3 regions of the Rhodococcus sp. AC861 genome follow, and region 1 is predicted to be linked to each of the others. Evidence: predicted binding sites of a transcription regulator. Region 1 holds the regulator's gene; each other region holds the start of a gene.

Region 1 (4,152 bases):
TGTTCGCTCAGACTCTGGGAACCGCGTACCCGGTGAGTGAGAAGCGTGTCCGCAAGACCATCGCGGACGTTCGGCGCGCGGCCGGACGCTAGGTTGCGGGCTCGGCTTCGGGGACGTCCAGACCGGCACGGTGCCGACGGAGATCGTCGATCTCTCGCTCGAAGTCGTCTGCACTGCTGAACGAGCGGTAGACCGACGCGAAGCGCAGGTACGCCACCTCGTCGAGGTCTCTCAGCGGGCCGAGGATGGCGAGCCCTACCTCGTTGCTGGGGATTTCCGCGGACCCTGACGCGCGCACGGTGTCCTCGACCTGCTGGGCCAGGAGCACCAACGCGTCGTTGTCCACCTGGCGACCCTGGCAGGCACGACGGACACCCTTGATGACCTTGTCGCGACTGAACGGCTCACTGACGCCGCTGCGCTTGACCACGGACAGCACAGCGGTCTCGACCGTCGTGAAGCGTCGACCGCATTCGGGGCAGGATCGGCGCCGCCGGATCGCCTGGCCTTCTTCCGCTTCGCGCGAATCGACGACGCGCGAGTCGGGGTGGCGGCAGAACGGGCAGTGCATGGGTAAGCGACCCCTCGGTAGCACGGACAACTCGGACGCCGTGTCGGCATCCGACCTGTCGAGGATACCGCCAGGAGCAGACCGCGAAGTCGCCGCGTACCCCAGCGTCGTCACCGTCCGGTGACGACGCCCGCGTCGATCTGCTGGGAGACGGACGGCTGCGTCGGCGCGTCTGCCGATCGCATGTTGGCGAGCCCCACGAGCCCCAGAGCGGACACCGCTGTGATCAGCGCCACAGCAACCATCGACGCGAATCCGTGCGACCGACGGGTGCGGTGTTCGACCTGCGACACGCCCGGCGAACGACGCCGGTAGTCCGTCGCGCCCGCGTCGGGACGGCTCGAATCCCGCGGAGCGGTCCGGCGACGAACCGGTGTGCGGCCACGGGTCTGCGTCGACGCCCCGTGCGTTCGGGCGGGCACCTGGCCCCAGTAGGACTCGTCGTCGCAGGTCCAGCGGTCGGAGACGGGAGAATCGAGATCGATGGACCGTGCGGTGTCGATGGTCAGAACGTCACTACGAGTCACTGCAACCACTCCTCGTGGATAGCCGGTGGCCTCCGCGACGCTCTCCCACCGAAGTGTTCGAACGTCGCACTCGACCACGCGTTCGAATGAACGCATGTTCGATGTATAGCAGGGCCCACCGACAAAGTGCATCGAACACGCGACACGAATCGAACAGGTGTTTGATCCGAAGGGTGTTTCGGTTTAGGTTCGACACACGCACCACGGACGTGACACCAGCATCATCTGCACCACGGAGCTGGTTGTTCCACCCGCATCCACCGATGGAGGTATCTCGATGAAGGACGACAGCTCATCCGGCTCGGCTGGAGGGCGCACGACCGCTGGCGGTTCCGCCACCACGGCCGACACCGACTCGGGTCTCACCGAACGTCAGCGGCGCGTTCTCGAGGTGATCCGTGCGTCCGTCACCGAGCGCGGGTATCCGCCCAGCATCCGCGAGATCGGCGATGCCGTCGGCCTGACGTCCACGTCGTCGGTCGCCCATCAGCTCCGCACTCTCGAGCGTAAGGGCTTCCTCCGTCGCGATCCCAACCGTCCCCGTGCAGTCGACGTGCGACTGCCCGGCGAGAACGGGCGGCCCGAGACTGCACCTGCCGTCGCGCAGGACGACATGGTCGCGTCGGACACCACCAACCACCTCGACACGTCCACGTCGAACGGTGACGACGACCGTCTACCCGTGCCGACGTTCGTTCCCGTCCTCGGCCGGATCGCCGCCGGCGGTCCGATCCTTGCCGAGCAGGCCGTGGAAGACGTCTTCCCGTTGCCACGTGAGCTCGTCGGGTCCGGCTCTCTGTTCCTGCTGCGCGTCGTCGGCGAGTCGATGATCGACGCCGCGATCTGCGACGGCGACTGGGTCGTGGTCCGCCAGCAGAACGTCGCGGACAACGGCGACATCGTTGCCGCCATGATCGACGGCGAAGCCACGGTCAAGACGTTCAAGCGCACCGGCGGCGACGTGTGGCTGCTCCCCCACAACGACCTGTTCGAACCTATTCCCGGTAACGACGCCGTGGTCCTGGGCAAGGTCGTCACGGTGATGCGCAAGCTCTGATCCACGACACACGAAAGCCGGCGCTGGATTTCCAGCGCCGGCTTCGTCGTGTTCGGTGTGGTTACAGATCCAACCCGCGACCGATGATCTCCTTCATGATCTCGGTCGTACCGCCGTAGATCGTCTGGACACGAGAGTCCATGTACGCCTTGGCGATCGGGTATTCCTTCATGTAGCCGTAGCCGCCGTGCAGCTGCAGGCACCGGTCGATGAGCTTGACCTGGTTCTCGGTGGTCCACCACTTGGCCATGGCGGCTTCCTGCACCGACAGCTCGTTCGCGTTGAGCTGCTCGATGTACTTGTCCACCATGATGCGGACGGCAGTCGTCTCGGTCGCGCACTCGGCGAGCACGAAGCGTGTGTTCTGGAACTTGCCGATCGGCTTCCCGAACGCCTTGCGGTCCTTGCAGTACTGGATCGTCATCGCCAGCGCCGACTCCATCGCGGCAGCCGCGACGACGGCGATCGACAGACGCTCCTGAGGCAGGTTCTGCATCAGGTAGATGAAGCCCATGCCCTCCTCGCCGAGCATGTTGGCGGCGGGAATGCGGACGTCGGTGAAGCTGAGCTCCGCGGTGTCCTGCGCCTTCATACCGATCTTGTCGAGGTTGCGGCCGCGCTCGAATCCGGGCATGTCGCGCTCGACGACGAACAGGCTGAAGCCCTGCGCGCCCTTCTCGGGATCGGTGCACGCCACCACGATGATGATGTCGGCATTGATGCCGTTGGTGATGAACGTCTTGGAGCCGTTGAGCACCCAGTCGTCACCGTCACGGACGGCCTTGGTCTTGATGCCCTGCAGGTCGCTACCGGTACCCGGCTCGGTCATCGCGATCGCGGTGATCAGCTCACCGGAGCAGAAGCCGGGCAGCCAGCGCTGCTTCTGCTCGTCGTTCGTCAGCTCGATGAGGTACGGAGCGACGACGTCGTTGTGCAGCGTGAACCCGATGCCGCTGTAGCCACCGGCCGTGGTCTCCTCGGTGACGATGGCGTTGTAGCGGAAGTCCTTGACCCCGCCGCCGCCGAACTCCTCCGGCACGGCCATGCCCAGGAAGCCCTGCTTACCGGCCTCGACCCACACGCCGCGGTCGACGATGTTCTGGGTCTCCCACTCGGCGTGATGCGGCGCGACATGCTGCTCGAGAAATTTCTTGTACGAGCTGCGGAAGAGGTCGTGCTCGGCCTCGAACAACGTGCGCTTCATGGTTCTCCTCGTTAGGCGTACGGCGGATCTCACTCGAGAGTAGAACCCGAGTGCACGCTGGGTCGATGACCAGTGCGAGCACGTTCGGTGACTGCGGTGCCGTCGCCGGGCGGAGTTCGGTGCGGTGAGCCGCGGTATCCGCGGCTCAGCGCACCCTGCGGCCTCAGAACTCGAGCACCCACCGGTGCCCGACGCGCTCGGCGACGACACTTCCGCTGGTCGCCGACGCGAGGACACCGTCGAGCCGGTCACCGTCCCCGATCACCCGCAGGCGCACGTCGGACCCGTAGGCGACGTCGTCGATGACGAATGCGTGCACGCGCAGAACGCCCTCCACCCGACCGGCATCCGCATGGGACAAGGCCATCTCGAGAACGTCGACACGCGCGAGCTCGCCCACCTCCGCACGGTCGAGCGCCGCACTCACCGCACCCGAGTACGCGCGCACCAAGCCACCGGCCCCCAGCTTGACGCCCCCGAACCAGCGGCTGACGACAGCCACCACATCGACGAGATCGCGGCCGGTCAGCACGCCGAGCATGGGAACGCCCGCCGTGCCACCGGGTTCACCGTCGTCCGATGCGCGCTGACGGCGGTGTTCCTGATCTGCGCCGACGACGAAGGCCCAGCAGTGGTGGCCGGCGTCGGGGAACTCTGCGGTCACCGCGGCGACCACCTCGAGCGCCGCGGACTCCGTACGGACGGCGACCACACGGGCAAGGAACCGGCTCCGCTCGATCACCGTCTCGGCGTCGACGGGTCGGGACGAGACGAGGGTGTGCGGCACGAAGGC
Region 2 (4,152 bases), 310 kb from region 1:
ATCTGTCGACGCCAGGATTCGGTCGTGGCGGTGTCGAATCCACCCGCGTCGAGAAGGTCGAGCGTGGTCAGGATGTGACACCCGGCGATGACGGTCCGGGCGCGAACCTCCTCGCCGCCGGCGGTGCGGACGGCCCACCCGTCACCGTGTCGCGTCACCGACGTCACGGCGTCGCCGAGTGACACCGTTCCGCCGTCCGCCTCGATCTTCGTCTGGAGGGCCACGCTCAGTGCCCCGCTACCGCCGACCGCCCGGCCCGGCGGAGTGGTGTGCATGAGCGCGTTGAACGCGACCATGGGCGCGGTTCCCGGCTCGGACATCGGGGGACCGGACTGCGCGCCGAACCATGCGAGAGCCGCCTTGAGCCGCTCGCTGTCGAACCACCGGTTCAACAGGGAATCTCCCGAGGCGAGGAACTCGCGCGACAGAGCCGCCGCGCCATCACTCGCGTCCATTCCCCAGAACGACGACAGCAGGGCACGACCGGTCGGGGGACTGCCGAAGGACTTCATCACCCGCGCGCTGCGGGGACCCCACAGCGCGACGAACGCCCGGTAGGCATCCGCATCCTTGCGGCCACACGCGGCTTCGATCGACGCGCACGTCGCGTCGAGATCGACGGAGAAGACGATTCCGGGCTGATCCGTTCCGGGGGGCGGGGGAGCGAAAGCCCACGGATCGCAGTCGAGATAGCGAAGGCCGTGGTCGCCGAGGCGGAGTTCCTCGATGATGCCGGTCTGCCGGATCATGATGTGGGCGGACGATCCGCGGTCCACCTTGTGGCCGGGGAAGCGCTCCACCGTGGAGGCGGCCCCACCGACGACGGTGTCGCGTTCGAGCACCCGTACCGACCATCCTGCGTCGGTGAGGTAGGCGGCGGAGACCAGTGCGTTGTGGCCGGATCCGATGACGGCGGCATCGATCACGTGATCGGCCTCATTTCTGTGGTGGTGGTGAACGGTGACGCGGTTCCCTCTGTCGACGGTAGGCCGCGTTCTGTCAGAGGTAATTCGCGGCCGAGGACGGCGAAGGGTCGGGAATCACCGGCGAAGTGGAAACGTCGCACGACGTCGACGAAACCCATTCTGCGGTAGAGCCTCCATGCTCGGTTGTCCTCGCCCGCCACTTCGGGTGTCGAAAGCAGCACCGCGCTCTCTCGGCGTCCGTCGAGCAGCGCGAGCAGGAGGCGTTCTCCCAGACGGTGCCCCTGCGCCTCCGGAGAGACGTGGAGTTCGGTGAGTTCCACGTAGTCGGCCAGCATCGCTTCGGAGCGCTCGTGTGACCACCCGGCTCGCCGCATTCCGTCACGAACCTGTTGGTGCCACCACTGGTGGGGTGCGCCTCGGTAGCAGTACGCGATGGCGACGAGCGGGCGGTGACCTTCGTCTCCCTCCGGTGCCAGCGCGCCGACGGCGTGCCAGCCGGGACGCAGGATGTGTTCCGCCCACATCGGCGCACGGTGGAGTTCGGTGCCGCGTGGATAGCCCATCGCCGCGACGTAGACCGAGAGCGCCTCGGTGAGCCGTCGCCGCATCTCCTGTGGAGACAGCTCGATCAGCACCGGACCGTGGTCCGAGACCTGTTCGGCGGCGTCCGACACGGTGTTCACCTCGATTCCTCGCCTCGATCCCTGGCTTCCTGTCGGTGGCCCGCGCTATGGTGAATCCATCGAACACGCGTTCGAATGGATCGTGCCTCGGCGCCGAACGGTTCCGGCAGGTCGATTCTGCAACGATGTCCGACCTCCATGCTTACATCGCCCTCGTTCGGGCCGCTCGGCGGACTGTTCGAAGGGTCCGCGGTGTTGTACGGAGAGAACACCGACACGAGGGATGGGTCAGACAGGGAGGTCCGGCAATGATGGCAAACCCGACAGTCCACAGCTCGACGGTTCGCGGTTCTGCGGCGCGCGGTCCGGCAGAGGCAGACGCGGCACACCGCGCCCCGGTCGGCGGTAGTGCGGAGCGCTCCACTGTCGTGTCCATCCGTGCGAAGACGTCGGCACCGCGTCCCTATGCGCGGGCTCGGATGCTGCTCCGTCGTGCCGACGCCATCCTGGGGGATGCTGCCGGTGCGCCGTCGGCGGCGGACCGTTTCCTGGAGTCCTACGTAGCGGCTCTGCGCGGCGCGGGCGCGTTGCTCGACGCGGTCGATCCGGTCCCCAAGCGCGGCGCGTCACGCAGCGCGTGGGTGCGCATGCAGGTGGCTGCTCCGGACTTCACCGAGTGGGCTGCGTACTTCTCCGCGTACTCCGCGCTCCGCGCCTCCATCGAGGCCGGATCCGCGGACCGTCTCGACGAGGCGGAGGCCGACGAGTTCTTCCTGCAGGTCGGGCGCTTTCTGCACCGTGTGGAAGACCGCGTGAACGTCCGTTCCGACGACGTCGCGGTGCCCGCCTAGGGCCGGTCGCCACCACGGCGGCGATTTTTCTCGCATACTGGTGGTGCAGGTAGGTGGTACGCCGCCGATTCTGCTCGTATCATCGTCAACAGGTAGCCGGGACCGATCGGCTACCTCTCGCTTCTGGCAAAGAAGCGAGAGCCATCATCCAGTGCCGGGGGAGGTACCGTGCCACTCTCCGAGCACGAGCAGCGCATGCTCGATCAAATCGAGAGCGCTCTCTATGCCGAGGACCCCAAGTTCGCGTCTACCGTGCGCGGCGGACGGATTCGGGCCGCGTCCACGCGGCGTCGTTTCCAGGCCGTCGCCCTGTTCGTGATCGGCCTCATTCTGCTCATCGCAGGTGTGGCTCTCCCGATCAAGCCCGGTGGATTCCCGATCATCAGCCTCGTCGGCTTCGTGTTCATGTTCGGGTCGGGCGTGCTTCTCCTGTTGCGCAAGCCCGCCACGTCACAGTCCGATCGATCCGGCGGCGCCGACACCGCGTCGCCAGGGGAGACACGTCGTCCGGGATCCGCGCCGCGCCGCGGCCCCCGCCGGGGCTTCTCCTCACGTATGGAAGACCGCTTCAAACGCCGTTTCGACCAGGAGTAGCGCGCACAGAACCGACGCGCGCGGATCCTGGTCCGCATCGACCGCCACAGCGCGGCACCCCCGACGGGGTGCCGCGCTGTTGTCGTCTGTGTGGGTCCGGTGGCGTCGCATAGCGGTCTCGGGCAACTCGCGCCCCACCTCGCCCCACGATCGGCTCCGCGATCCCGCGAATCCCCACCGCGCCCCACAGCAACTCACCAATCGCTGATCGCGGACACCACCGATTACAGGGCCCCCTCTCACCTGGCCTTATTCGTTGCGGTGAGCCCCACTCGGCCATCTGTTGCCGTGGGCCTGCCGCGGCCACTGTCCGGGCGAAATAATTTCTCCCACCACCCCCCACCGCTGTCACCTGCATCTTTCGTGATCCCTCACTAATTCGATGCTCCACATCGATTGAATGTGGGGGAAAGTGGGGTAATGTGGTGGACAGCGGAGATCAGGAACGCCCCGCGACATGCACGATGCGGGTCCGAGCAGGAGGTGCCGAGTGTTTCTCGGTACCTACACGCCCAGACTCGACGACAAGTACCGGCTGACGCTGCCGGCGAAGTTTCGCGAAGACCTGGCGGGAGGAGTGATGGTGAGCAAAGGGCAGGACTACAGCTTGGCCATCTATCCCCGTGACGTATTCGCGGAGCGGGTGGAGAAGCTGTCGAAGGCTTCTCGTTCCAACCCCCAGGCTCGCGCGTACATCCGCAACCTGGCGGCCGGAACCGACGAGCAGCGGCCGGACACGCAGGGTCGCATCACCATCGGGTCCTCGCATCGCGAGTACGCGAAGCTGTCCAAGGACTGCGTCGTCATCGGCTCGATGGATCACCTCGAACTCTGGGATGCCGCGGCATGGGAGCGGTACTCGCAGGAGCATGAAGAAGATTTCTCGCAAGCTGTCGATGAATCATTGATGGGAATGTTGTAAACCCGTATGTCGTAACAGATTTCGGGCCGGCGGCGAGTGCCGCGTGGCCTCTGCCCGAAACCGGGCCTTGACGTACTTCCCCAACGCCAAGTACCGGTCGGACCCTGACGTACTTCCCCAACGCCAGGTTCCACTGTCGGACAGAGACCTCGACGCACTCCCCGCCACCTCCGGCACAGTCACACAGCACGACATGCGAACCAGGCGGGAGATCACCACGATGGCGGAGGACGAAC
Region 3 (4,152 bases), on a different contig from region 1:
CGGGCCGGACGCACCGCGTGAACCGACGGGGCTTCCTCGTGCTCGCCGCGGCCGCGGTCGCCGCGGGGTGTGCGCAGGACCGGATAGTCACTGTTCCGGCCGCAGCACCGCGTCGGGTGCTCGGCTACTCCACCGGCGCGTCCATCCTGTGGGCCGACGACGCCGACGTGACCCGCACGATGGCCGCGGTCCGTGACGGCGGCGCGACGTCGGTGCGCATCGACGTGTCGTGGCGCTTCGCCGAACCTGTTCGTGAACAGTACGACTGGCGACCCTCCGATCGGGTGGTCGATGCCGCCAGGGCGGCCGGACTGGACGTGGTGGCCACGCTGACCACGACACCGGCCTGGGCGGCCATCGGGTTCTCCGACCTGCCCGCAGCGGCACCCCGGAACCCTCAGGAGTACGGCGCGTTCGCCGGTGTCGTCGCCGAGCGGTACCGCGGCAGGGTGTCGTCCTACGAGATCTGGAACGAGCCGAACGGTCGACTGTTCTTCTGGCCGAACCCCGACCCCGTCCGCTACACCACGATGCTGCGGTCGGCTTTCACCGCCGTCACCGCGGCCGATCCCGACGCCGTCGTCGTGGCCGGGGCGCTGGGCAACACGGACACCGCCGACGGCCGTGTCGACTCTCACGACTTTCTCGTGGGCATGTACGACGCCGGTGCGGCCGGGTCGTTCCATGCGCTGTCCTACCACGCGTACGACTACGGAACCACCCTCGCCGATGCCGGCTTGTACCCAAATTCCGCTGTGCAGCAGATCATCAGGATGCGGCAGACGATGGTGGAGCGCGGGGACGCGTCGGCACGCATCTGGATCACCGAGTACGGCGCACCCGACACCGGCGTGGACGCGGACACGCAGGCGCGGCTCATCGTGGACTCCGCCCAGCAGTGGGGCGAGGTGCCGTACGGCGGGCCGTTCTATGTCTACACCGTCCGCGACGGCGACAGCGCGTCCACCGATTCCGAGGCGCGCTTCGGCGTGCTCGACGACGCCTTCGTACCCAAACCCGTCTACGGGCAGCTGGCCGCGCTGGCGGCAGCGGGTCTGCCGCAACGCGACGTCGCGAACCGGTTCGATGCTGCCGCGACGCCCGATCTCGGAGAACCCCTGGGTCCGGTCTTCGCCCTCTCCGCCGGCGCGGGCCGCCAGTACGCGCGGGGCAGCCTGTATTCGACTGCGGGCGGCTGGGTCACCTCACCGCCGGCGGTCGCGGATATCGCCCGCACCACTGGGCTCGTTCCGGCAGGCCCGTTTCGCGACGGGTACCAGGATCTGCTCGCCGATGGCGGGTTCCGCGTGTTCTCCCACCCGCAGTTCGGGACGTGGGCAGTCGTCGGCGCGATCCTCGATCAGTGGCGGCCCGATCTCGGGTTCCCGGTCACCGGGGAGTACGAGACGCCCGACGGTCAACGCGTCGTGGACTTCGAGTTCGGCCGCATCCTGTGGACGCCGATCGGCGGGGCAGTGGTCGTTCGGGATCGGTGAGATCGCCGCCGCTATTCCAGCGTGGCCGGCTTCCTGGGAAGAGGGTTCACAGGCGTGTCCTCGCGCAGAATGCGAGCGCCGTCCTCTATGTCCGCATTGTGAATGGCTCGGCCCATGACGACGCTCGCGACCAGGGCTGCAACAACCCAGACGGCGCCGATGCCGTAGACGATCCACCACATCACACGAGTGTGACACCGGAACCAGGAATTGCAACGAAAATGGCAATAAAACCATTAGGAACGTTTTTTACGGCGCTCGGAAGCGCCACCACGGGAGACTAGGGCGGGCGTCTGCTGCGCAGAGCCTGTCATTCGGTTGCACGACGGAGTCGAGGCCGGTTCTGGCGGTCGGCGCTGTTCAGACCGCGTTCATCCTTGATTCGGTGCTGCCTGCTCGGCGGACGGGTAGCCAAATGACTTGCAGCAGAAACAGCGGCTGGCCATACTTTCCGCATGGCCAGGAGACGCTCGCGCATTGTTGCGCCCGATAAACCGACGCTCGGACAAGTCAGTTCCGTCGGTATCAGTTTTGTCGCTTTTCTGGTCCTGCTGGGCTTGTGCGTGAGTCACGGCTTGCTCTGACATTGCGCGCATGTAGGCATATCGAACATGTGTTCGATTTTGTCGGTGGGTCGCGGTAGCGTAAGGCATGTTTTCGGGGGGAAACGCAGGGGACGGTCGTCGTGACTACGGCTCCATCGGCGACCCCGTTCTCGCCCAGCTCATCGCCGAGCAGGAGGAGCTGACGCGTCGCATCGCGGCGTACGCCACACAGCACCTCGACACGGCGGACCGTCTCGCTCTCCTGGTGCGGGACGAGAAGGTGACGCGTGCCCGCCTGGGTCAGGCCCACGTGTGGCTGGCGGAGCTCGTCCAGCAGCGCAGCTTCGAGGAGACCGGAGCACGCAATGCCGATGCCCTGGCACTGCTCCTCACCATCGACCGCTCGGCCGCCTCGACGCGCCTGGCCCTCGCCGCACAGCTCGGCAACAGGACCACCCTGCTCGGTGACGTCATGGAACCGGAGCTACCCACCACAGCCGCAGCGCTGCGTGAAGGCGCCATCGACCCGGCTCACGTGACGGTCATCCGGAAGTTCGACAAGAACCTCCCCGCCGCTGTGGACGCCGACACCCGCGCTCACGCTGAGCGGCACCTGGCCACTGCGGCGCGCGAGGTCCGTCCTGCGGAGCTCACCGCACTCGCCGAGCGCCTCACCGCGCACATCGTCGAGGAAGGCGAGTTCGAGCTGCAACCGGAGCGCGTGCGTAAGCGCGGCATCTTCATGAACAAGCAGGGCAGCGACGGCATGCGCACCGGCAGGTTCGTTCTCGATTCCGAGACCGCGGCGTACATGGACGCCTACAACAGCAAGTACGCGGCGCGCGGAGTGGGGAATCCCGAGGACACGCGTGCGCCCGTCGTCGGCACGGACCCGGACGACGAGACCCGCCGACGTGACACCCGGACCACACCGCAACGCAGGCACGACGCTCTGAAGCTGCTGCTGCGCGACACACTGGCCTCCGACGATCTCGGCAAGCACCGCGGCGTGCCGGTCAAGGTCATCATCGTTGCCCGGCTCGAAGACCTGCTGCGCGGTACCGGACTCGCCACCACCGCAACGGGTTCCACCGTGTCGATCCGAGACGTCATCCGTATGGGGTCACACGCCGACCATTACCTCGCGGTCTTCGGCGACGACGACGGCCGGCCACTGCACTTCGGCCGCACCCGACGCATCGCCAGTGAAGATCAGCGCCTCGTCCTCATGGCCACGGACCGCGGGTGCACCGCCCCGGGATGCGATCGCCCCGCCGTCGCAACACAGGCGCACCACATCCACGAATGGCAGGACGGCGGGCCCACCGACATCGAATCGCTCACCTTCGTGTGCGACATGCACCATCCGATGATCAACGACGGCGCACTCGGATGGTCCACCACCACAGCGCCACCAGGTCACCCCTACGCCGGGCGCACTCTGTGGCACCCGCCTGCCCTCATTGACCCGTCAAGGACGGGCCGGGTGAACCACTTCCACCACCCACAGGACTATCTGTGGGAGGACGACGAGCCGGCCGCGTGAGTCATCTCGATGAGCCGCAACGCATCCCACGGCGCGAAGCCCTTCGCATCGTTGTCGAAGTAGACGTACACGTCTCGCTTCGCTGCGCGCCACTCTCCGATGCGCTCGGCCCACCGGCCGAGCGCATCGTCGGAGTACCCGCTCGTGTACAGCTCGGTGTCGCCGTGCAGCCGGACGTAGACCACGTCGCTGGTCACCTCGGTGAGCATCGGGAACTTTCCGGCCGAATCAGCGACCACACAGCCGATGTCGTGTGCGCGCATGAGCTCGTACGCCTCGGGTGAGTCGAAGCTCGGGTGCCGCACCTCGAGGCAGTGCCGCAGCGGACGATCCTCGTCGACGTCGAGAAACACCCGGTCGTCGGCGAGCTTGTCGTCGTGCTTCTCTCCCAGCCGGGCTGCCTCCATCGTCGACCGCGGCAGCAACGCGAAGAAGTCTGCCATCCTGGTGGCGTCGAAACGAAAGGTGGCCGGCAGTTGCCACAGGATCGGACCGAGCCGCGGGCCCAGCGCGAGAACACCCGATGCGAAGAAGTTGCCCAACGCGGCGTCCACCCCGACCAGCT

Evidence for each region. The regulator LexA, encoded in region 1, represses DNA repair genes until DNA is damaged. The targets are predictions, from matches to a motif close to CGAACANNTGTTCG.
Region 2: the regulator LexA is predicted to act here: its motif matches at 1,670-1,683, upstream of AC0IX4_RS09965 (SAV_6107 family HEPN domain-containing protein).
Region 3: the regulator LexA is predicted to act here: its motif matches at 2,103-2,116, upstream of AC0IX4_RS02470 (HNH endonuclease signature motif containing protein).

What each region holds. Positions count from the first base shown of each region.
Region 1 is NZ_CEEDMW010000003.1:400,091-404,242, reverse strand. Features, by position in the region: gene hrpA (ATP-dependent RNA helicase HrpA) at 1-92, shown strand, start outside; gene nrdR (transcriptional regulator NrdR) at 89-571, opposite strand; gene AC0IX4_RS11430 (hypothetical protein) at 682-1,194, opposite strand; gene lexA (transcriptional repressor LexA) at 1,376-2,155, shown strand; gene AC0IX4_RS11420 (acyl-CoA dehydrogenase family protein) at 2,217-3,359, opposite strand; gene AC0IX4_RS11415 (IMPACT family protein) at 3,523-4,146, opposite strand.
Region 2 is NZ_CEEDMW010000003.1:93,234-97,385, forward strand. Features, by position in the region: gene AC0IX4_RS09955 (phytoene desaturase family protein) at 1-926, opposite strand, end outside; gene AC0IX4_RS09960 (GNAT family N-acetyltransferase) at 923-1,534, opposite strand; gene AC0IX4_RS09965 (SAV_6107 family HEPN domain-containing protein) at 1,861-2,400, shown strand; gene AC0IX4_RS09970 (DUF3040 domain-containing protein) at 2,569-2,994, shown strand; gene mraZ (division/cell wall cluster transcriptional repressor MraZ) at 3,485-3,916, shown strand; gene rsmH (16S rRNA (cytosine(1402)-N(4))-methyltransferase RsmH) at 4,137-4,152, shown strand, end outside.
Region 3 is NZ_CEEDMW010000001.1:509,727-513,878, reverse strand. Features, by position in the region: gene AC0IX4_RS02485 (acyltransferase family protein) at 1-21, shown strand, start outside; gene AC0IX4_RS02480 (cellulase family glycosylhydrolase) at 18-1,496, shown strand; gene AC0IX4_RS02475 (hypothetical protein) at 1,508-1,678, opposite strand; gene AC0IX4_RS02470 (HNH endonuclease signature motif containing protein) at 2,148-3,587, shown strand; gene AC0IX4_RS02465 (DUF72 domain-containing protein) at 3,554-4,152, opposite strand, start outside.